DNA from 2 places in the Mesorhizobium sp. M0491 genome. Region 1 is predicted to be linked to the other one. Evidence: predicted binding sites of a transcription regulator. Region 1 holds the regulator's gene; the other holds the start of a gene.
The links. The regulator LexA, encoded in region 1, represses DNA repair genes until DNA is damaged. The targets are predictions, from matches to a motif close to TGTTCNNNNTGTGTTCNG.
Positions count from the first base shown of each region.

Region 2: a site for LexA is predicted at 2,871-2,888, ahead of recA (recombinase RecA). Genes of this name have one in related genera too.

Region 1 is NZ_JAMYRE010000008.1:227,098-231,526, reverse strand. Features, by position in the region: gene NKI69_RS13015 (ComEC/Rec2 family competence protein) at 1-2,066, shown strand, start outside; gene lexA (transcriptional repressor LexA) at 2,060-2,800, opposite strand; gene kynU (kynureninase) at 3,212-4,429, opposite strand, start outside.
Region 2 is NZ_JAMYRE010000003.1:316,986-321,414, forward strand. Features, by position in the region: gene alaS (alanine--tRNA ligase) at 1-1,414, opposite strand, end outside; gene recA (recombinase RecA) at 1,713-2,813, opposite strand; gene NKI69_RS05525 (carbohydrate kinase family protein) at 3,094-4,038, shown strand; gene NKI69_RS05530 (pseudouridine-5'-phosphate glycosidase) at 4,114-4,429, shown strand, end outside.

The DNA of each region.
Region 1 (4,429 bases):
TGGTCTCGCGTTCATGGTCAAAGACCCATCTGTGCGCCATGGCCGCACTTTTGTGCGCCCTAGGACTGCTTGCTGCCAAGGTCGAGACGTGGCGTGCGGGCACACAAATGTTGGGCTCGGAAATTTCGACGCAAGTCACCGGCCGCGTCGTTTCGCTCGACCGTATGGAGAGCGGTCGTATCCGGTTGACCATCGACGTGATCTCGACCGCCAGGCCGAAACTGCGCTATGCGCCGGAACGTGTGCGGCTTTCGGCACGCAAGATCCCGGCTGACGTGACCGCCGGCTCCCTCATCACCGGATATGCCAAGCTTTTGCCGCCGACCGGGCCGGTGCGGCCGGACAGCTATGATTTCTCCTTCGACAGCTATTTTGCCGGCATCGGCGGCAGCGGATTCTTTCTCGGCAATCCAAAGCTTGTCGTTAGCGACGATGGCGACATGCCGCTGTCGGCCCGAATTTCCTCCAGTGTGGAAAAAGCCCGTGAAGGTATCGCCGACCATATCAGGGCCAGCGTCGGCGGCGCCGAAGGCGAGATCGCCGCGGCGCTCATCGTCGGCGTGCGCGCCGGCATTCCCGATGAGATCAATGAGGCGATGCGACGTACCGGCATCTACCACATCATCTCCATTTCGGGACTGCACATGGCGCTGGTCGCGGGCACCATCATGGGATTGCTGCGCGGCGCCTTCGCCTTGTTTCCCGACTTTTCCGCGCGTCGCCCGGTCAAGAAGTATGCCGCTGCCGCCGCGCTGTTCTCGATCGCGGCCTATCTCATCATCTCTGGAGTCGTCGTTGCCGCCGAGCGCAGCTTCATCATGCTGGCGGTGATGCTGATTGCCGTGCTGTTCGATCGAGCAGCACTCACCATGCGCAATCTGGCGATCTCGGCGATCGCCGTCATCGTGGTGTCGCCGCATGAGGTGGTCGGCCCGAGTTTTCAGATGTCGTTCGCCGCGACCGCGGCTCTGGTCGGCGCCTATGCCGGCTGGGCCGATCACCGCGCGGGAAAAGCAAGGCCGCCGCCGCCAAAGCGATCCATGCCCGGTTTCCTGACGCGAAAGTTCGTGCTGGCGGCAACCGGCCTTGCCATGACCTCGATCATCGCCGGCAGCGCCACGACGCTGTTTGCCATCTGGCATTTTCAGCGTGTGTCGCCGCTCAGCCTGTTTGCCAATCTCGCGGTTATGCCGATCGTCACCGTCGTCATGTTCCTGGCCGTCGCCAGCGCGCTGCTGATGCCTTTCGGATTGGATTGGCCGGCTCTCTACCTGATGGGCAAGGGCCTGACGATGATGATCGCCATATCGGGCTGGATCTCCGAGCGTTCGCCTGTCGATGGAGTCGGGCTGATTTCCCAACACTCGGTCCTGCTGGTGGCAATTGCCCTGGTCATCGCGACGATGGCGACAACTTGGCTGCGGCTCGCTGCTCTGCCACTCGCGCTGGCAGGCTTGCTGACCGTCTCGGATACGCGCACGCCGGATGTGCTGATCTCGGAAGACGCCCGGCTGGTGGCGTTGCCGATCGGTGGCGGCGAGCTTGCCGTCAGCCGGGAACGGCCGAACGAATTCACCGTCGACAACTGGAAACGCGCCCTGACATCAGAAACCATCGTCGTGCCAGAGGTGTTCGACAACAGCGATGGGCAATTCGATGTCGCGGATGCCGTTGATCTGCCGCTGGGATCGCCGTTTTATTGCTCCTCAGGCGTTTGCGTGGCCAGGCACATGTCCGGTGCGATCATTGCCTATGTCGAGGACCGCAAGGACACCTGGAAAGCCTGCGGCTTCGCCGAGCTGATCGTCATCAATGACGCCACCGCGTATGACGCCTGTCACAATCCGCTGGTTCTCGTCATCACCAAGCGGCAACTGGCTCGCAAAGGCAGTGCCGCGGTCTTCTTCGATCGCCAATCGGCGACCACGCCGGCGACGATCAGCTTCGCGGTGGACAGCCCATATCGGCCCTGGCACACGCAACGCAAATACTCTCGTGAGGCAAGGGGGCTGGCACCCTTCAAGAAACCGGAGAAGCCAGCGGCCAACCCACAGCCGCCTCAGTAGCGGCGGATCAGGCCGACGAGCTTGCCTTGCACCTTGACCCTGTCCGGGCCGAAAATACGGGTTTCATAGGCCGGATTGGCGGCTTCGAGAGCAATCGAAGCGCCCTTGCGGCGGAACCGCTTCAGCGTCGCTTCCTCTTCATCGACCAGCGCCACGATGATCTCGCCGGGGCTCGCCGTGTCGGCATTGCGGATGATGACGGTGTCGCCGTCGAAGATACCGGCCTCGATCATCGAGTCTCCCTTGACCTCCAGCGCATAGTGGGCGCCGCCCATGATCATGTCCGGCGGCACCGAGATCGAATGCGTCTGATGCTGGATGGCATCGATCGGCACACCGGCGGCGATACGGCCCATGACCGGGATCGACACGGCGGAGACCGCATCGTCATCATTGCCGGGCGAGGGCATCCGCGAAGGCGCCGGCTTGATCTGCCGGCCAAGGGCGCCACCCTGACCGAGACTGCCCTGGATGACGCTTGGCGAAAACTTCTTTGCCGCGTTGAGACCGGGCGCGATCGAGTCCGGCAATCGCAGCACTTCCAGCGCGCGTGCCCGGTTGGGCAACCGGCGAATAAAGCCGCGCTCCTCAAGTGCGGTGATCAGCCGATGAATCCCGGATTTGGAGGCAAGGTCAAGCGCCTCCTTCATCTCGTCGAAGGATGGCGGAATGCCGCTCTCCTTCAGGCGTTCATGGATGAACATCAGCAGTTCATGTTGCTTGCGCGTCAGCATGGCGGCCCCCAGGTTACCTGAAACCAGAATCGAAAAACAAACCCAGAACAAACCCTATCTGTTCCAGTTGTGTTCTGCAACCGTTTAAAGTTTAATGAATTTGTTAAGGCTGCTGAAATTATTTGGCGCTTGCCAGCGGGTCGCGATCAACAGGCGCTAGGCACGGCGATGCGCCTGCTCACATTGAAATTATTATGGTTAATGACCTGTGGCTCATCCTCGACCCAAGGCTTGGCATTATTAGTCTATCGACCTCCACAAAGGACGATATCAATCTTCGGGACGTTCGTTTGCCGTGAACGAAACGGAGCCAAAACGCCAACGTCTGTTGGCATTTGTGGCTGGAAATTCAGCCCTCCGTCATCTGCCAGGCAGTGAGGGCGGCGGCGGTGGATCGCGGGGATCGTTGCGTCAGGTAACGGCTTCCTTGACCGCGAAACGGCGGTCCTTCCATGCGCCCGTGCGCAGAATATCCTCCAGCACCTCAACCGCCAGCCACACATCCTTGTAGCCGACATAGAGCGGCGTGAAGCCGAAACGGATGGTCGATGGCGCACGAAAATCACCGATGACGCCGCGCTCGATCAGCGCCCGCATGATTTGATAGCCGTGATCGTGAAGGAACGACACCTGGCTGCCGCGCCTGGTCGCGTCGCGGGTGGTCTCCAGCGTGAGACCGTAGGCGCCGCACCTGGCTTCGACGAGCTGGATGAACAGTTCTGTCAACGCGACACTCTTCTTTCGCAATGCCGCCATGTCGACGTCATTCCAGATGGCAAGCGCGCCTTTGAGCGCCCGCATCGACAGGATCGGCTGAGTGCCGCACAAAAAGCGGCGGATGCCGGTGCCGGCAACATAACCCCGTTCGAAGGCAAAGGGCCGCGCATGGCCCCACCAGCCGCTGAGCGGCTGGCTGATATCGCCGTGGTGGCGCTGCGCGGCATAGATGAAGGCCGGTGCGCCCGGACCGCCGTTGAGGTACTTGTAGGTGCAGCCGATGGCGAAATCGGCATTTGCGTGATCGAGCTCGACGGGCAGGGCGCCGGCGGTGTGGCAAAGATCCCAGACGATCAGCGCTCCGGCCGCATGAGCTTTGCGCGTCAGCGCCGCCATGTCGCGCAGTTCACCCGATTTGTAATTGACGTGATTGACCAGCACCACCGCGACGTTTTCGTCGATCAGCTCTTCGATGGTCGGCGCGTCGACACCCGCGAGGCGCAGCAGGACGCCATCCCGGGTCGAGGCCACGCCTTCGGCGATGTACAGGTCGGTGGGAAAACTGTCACCTTCGGCGACGATGGCCGACCGGCCGGGCCGCATCTCCAGCGCCGCATGCAGCACCTTGTAGATGTTGGTCGATGTCGTGTCGCAGACAACGGTCTGGCCGGCCGCGGCTCCTATCAGGCGTCCGAGCTGGTCGCCGAGTTCGATTGGCATCTCGAACCATCCGGCGGTGTTCCAAGCTCGGATGAGATCCTGGGCCCATTCTTGGGTCGCCGCCTGCTGCAGCTCGCTGAAAACGGCATGAGACGCTGCCCCCAGTGAATTGCCGTCGAGATAGATCATCCCCTCCGGCAGAATGAAACGGTCGCGCATGGCCCGCAGCGGATCCGTGGCATCCATCGCTTC
Region 2 (4,429 bases), on a different contig from region 1:
GCGCCTGGATGATGCCTTCGGCAGCTTCAGTCTCATATCCGAGGAACTCGGTGGCGCCGGCCTTCTCGCGCACGGAGAACCAGATGGTCTCGGTCGCCGCGTCGCCGGACCCAGCCCAGTGCTTGCGCGCCTCGGCCTTCTGCTGCTCCATCGCATTGGTAAAGCCGGCAAGATCGACAGAGATGCTGCGCTGGCGCAGCGCGTCCTGCGTCAGATCGAGCGGGAAGCCATAGGTGTCGTAGAGCTTGAAGGCCGTCTCGCCGTCCAGCATGTCGCCGGCATGAAGCGTTTCGGTCGCCTCCGAAAGCAGGCCGAGGCCGCGCACCAGCGTCTTGCGAAACCTGGTCTCCTCGAGCTTCAGCGTCTCGGTGATCAACTGTTCGCCGCGCAGCAGTTCCGGATAGGCCTGACCCATTTCGCGCACCAGCGCCGGCACCAGCTTCCACATCAGCGGTTCGTTGGCACCGAGCAACTGCGCATGACGCATGGCGCGGCGCATGATGCGACGCAGGACATAGCCACGGCCTTCGTTCGAAGGCAGCACGCCATCGGCGACCAGGAAGGAGGACGAGCGCAGATGATCGGCAATGACCCGGTAGGACGCGACAGTCTCCTTGTCGGGACCATGCCCGATCGCGGACGAGGCGGCGTCTATCAGGTGGCGGAACAGATCGGTCTCGAAGACGCTTTCCACCCCTTGCAGGATGGACGCCATGCGCTCCAGGCCCATGCCGGTGTCGATCGAGGGGCGCGGCAGGTCGATCCGCTCCTCCTTCGTCACCTGTTCATACTGCATGAACACCAGGTTCCAGAATTCCAGGAAACGGTCGCCATCTTCCTCCGGGCTGCCGGGAGGACCACCCCAGATGTGCTCGCCGCGGTCGATGAAGATCTCCGAGCACGGCCCGCAGGGTCCGGTATCGCCCATCGCCCAGAAATTGTCCGATGTCGCGATGCGAATGATGCGGTCGTCGGAAAACCCGGCGATCTTCTTCCAGAAACCGGCCGCCTCGTCGTCCGTGTGATAGACGGTGACCAGCAGCTTGTCCTTGTTCAGCCCGAACTCCCTGGTGATCAGGTTCCAGGCAAGCTCGATGGCGCGCTCCTTGAAATAGTCGCCGAAGGAGAAATTGCCGAGCATCTCGAAGAAGGTCAGATGGCGTGCCGTGTAGCCGACATTGTCGAGATCGTTGTGCTTGCCGCCGGCGCGCACGCTCTTCTGGGCGGTCGACGCGCGCGAATAGGGCCGCTTCTCCAAACCGGTGAAGACATTCTTGAACTGCACCATGCCGGCGTTGGTGAACATCAGTGTCGGATCGTTGCGCGGCACCAGCGGGCTCGACGCGACGATCTCGTGACCCTCCTTGCGGAAGTAGTCGAGAAATGTCGACCGGATCTCGTTCACGCCACTCATGAATGCTGCCTTTTCGGAAGAGCCGCCGGCAAACCGGCGGAAATGGGCTCTGCGTTTTTAGAAGATTAGGACTTGGCCTTTTAGCCGCCGCGCCTCACCCTGTCCAGAAACACGGAATTGGTCCAATCCACGGCCTTTGCCGGCCATTCGAACCGGCCTGTTTTCGCCGCCAAAACGCAAAACCGCCGGCACTGGGCCGGCGGTTTCGAAACGCAATAACGCGGAACTCAATTACATAAGCCTGAGATAATAGAACGCGATTATGGCCGAACTCCGGCCGGCATCGCGCACGAAGCTGTTACATGGCGCCGGATTCTTCCTCGAAACCGTCGTCTTCGCCGCGCTCAGGGCCGCCATTCTCGAGGAATTTCTCGGCGATCAGCCCGGCATTCTGCCTGATCGACAACTCGATCTCGCGTGCCGTGTCGGGATTGTCACGCAGGAACAGCTTGGCATTTTCGCGGCCCTGGCCGAGACGCTGCGAATTATAAGAAAACCAGGCGCCAGACTTCTCGACAATACCGGCCTTGACCCCGAGATCGACCAGTTCGCCGGTTTTGGACACGCCCTCACCAAACATGATGTCGAATTCGACCACCTTGAAGGGCGGCGCCAGCTTGTTCTTGACCACCTTGACGCGGGTCTGGTTGCCGACAACCTCGTCGCGGTCCTTGATCGAGCCGATGCGGCGGATGTCAAGACGCACCGAAGCGTAGAATTTCAGCGCGTTGCCGCCCGTCGTGGTCTCGGGCGAACCAAACATGACGCCGATCTTCATGCGGATCTGGTTGATGAAGATGACCATGGTGTTGGAGCGCGAGATCGACGCGGTCAGCTTGCGCAGCGCCTGGCTCATCAAGCGGGCCTGCAGGCCGGGCAGCGAATCGCCCATCTCACCTTCAATTTCGGCGCGTGGCGTCAGCGCCGCGACCGAATCGACCACCAGCACGTCGATGGCGCCGGAGCGCACCAGCGTGTCGCAGATTTCCAGCGCCTGCTCACCGGTGTCGGGCTGCGAGATCAGGAGGTTTTCGAGATCAACGCCAAGCTTGCGGGCATAGACCGGATCGAGCGCATGCTCGGCATCGACGAAGGCGCAGATGCCGCCCTTCTTCTGGGCTTCCGCAACGGTGTGCAGCGCCAACGTCGTCTTGCCCGAGCTTTCCGGCCCGTAGATCTCGATGATGCGGCCGCGCGGCAAGCCACCAACACCAAGCGCGATGTCTAGGCCAAGCGAGCCGGTCGGCACCGTTTCGATCTCGACGACCTGATCGTTGGCGCCGAGCCGCATGATCGAGCCCTTGCCGAAAGCCCGCTCGATCTGCGACAGCGCCGCATCCAGAGCCTTTGATTTGTCCACTGCCTTGTCCTCTACCAGCCGCAAAGAATTCTGAGCCATGATACATCACCCCTTGGTCGTCAATGAAGGCCGGACAATCCGTAATCCCTGCCTATTTGTACCTTTTTTGTTCTCATTTGGCAAGAGGGGTCAAATATCTGAAAAACAAACAATATCCGGATTTGTTCTTTTTTTGTCCAAGGATTCGATCAGGGATGCACCACACGTTGGGCCAGACGGCTCGGTTGTTTCGATCTGCCGAATCGCCGCCTTGCATGCGAAGCTCCGTTGCACAGCCTAGCGCTTGTGCGGCTGGAATAACAAAGGTCATATCGCCGGCATGCTGAAATCCGCGAAAATACTGGCCGTAGGCGGCGCCCATATCGACCGGCGCGGCCAGGTGTCCGGCGCTTACGTGCCGGCTGCCTCCAATCCCGGCACGATGCGCGAGGATGTCGGCGGCGGGGTCTTCAACGCTTTGCGCAGTGCGGTGCGGCGCGGCGTCTCCGCGTCGCTCATATCGGTTCGCGGCGGCGATGCCGCTGCCGACACCGTTTCGCGAGCCATTGCCGAGGCAGGCATTACCGACCTGTCGGCGGTCTTCCTCGACCGCACGACACCGAGCTACACGGCGCTGATCGACAGCGAAGGCGAGCTGATCGTCGGCTTTGCCGACATGGCGCTCTATGATTTGGCGTTTCCCAAGCAGATCAGGCGCTCCAAGGTGCGGGAGGTGATCGCTGCCGCCGATGCGATCCTGTGCGACGCCAACCTGCCCTCTTCGGCGCTGGAACGGCTGGTCGCGCTCGCCACGGGCAAGCCGGTTTTCGCCATTGCAATTTCGCCTGCCAAGGTAACGCGGCTGATACCGGTGCTGAAGGAGCTCTCGCTCGTCTTCATGAACCGGCGCGAGGCCATGGTGCTGGCCGGCGTCGCCGCGACTGCCACGGAGCGCGAGGTCGTCGACGGGTTGCGATGCAGCGGCCTCGTCAGCGGCGTGGTGACGGCGGGCAGCGAGCCCATGCTGGGCTTCGATGAAGCCGGCGCCTTCTCGATCCTGCCGCCGCCGCCAAGAAAGGTCGCTGACGTCACCGGGGCCGGCGATGCCCTGGCGGGCGCAACGGTCGCTGCTTTGCTGCGCGGACTGCCCCTGCGGTCAGCACTGCGCGAAGGCATTGCCGGGGCGACGCTTGCCATCGAAAGCGCCAACGCCGTTCCGGAGTTCACCGCGGCTGATTTCACTGAGGCATTGGCTCTTGTGCCGGATGCCAGGGAAGTGGCATGAGACCGGCAAATTCATAGTGCCACGATGTTGCCTGATGTCCCGACGGACGCGCTGCATTCCGGATTGGAGACCCTGATGACCCCTGAGACCGCCCGCCCCTTCATCGACATCCACGCGCCGGTGGCGCAGGCCCTGGCTGCCGGGCGGCCGGTGGTGGCGCTGGAAAGCACCATCATCACCCATGGCATGCCCTACCCCGACAATGGCGCCATGGCGGCCGATGTCGAAAAGATCATCACCGACGGCGGCGCCGTGCCGGCGACCATCGCCGTGGTTGGCGGCCGCATAAAGATCGGGCTTTCGGACGGCGAGCGCGAATCGCTGGCGATGACGGGCGACGCCATGAAACTGTCGCGCGCCGATCTCGGTTTTGCCGTGGCGCAAGGGCGCA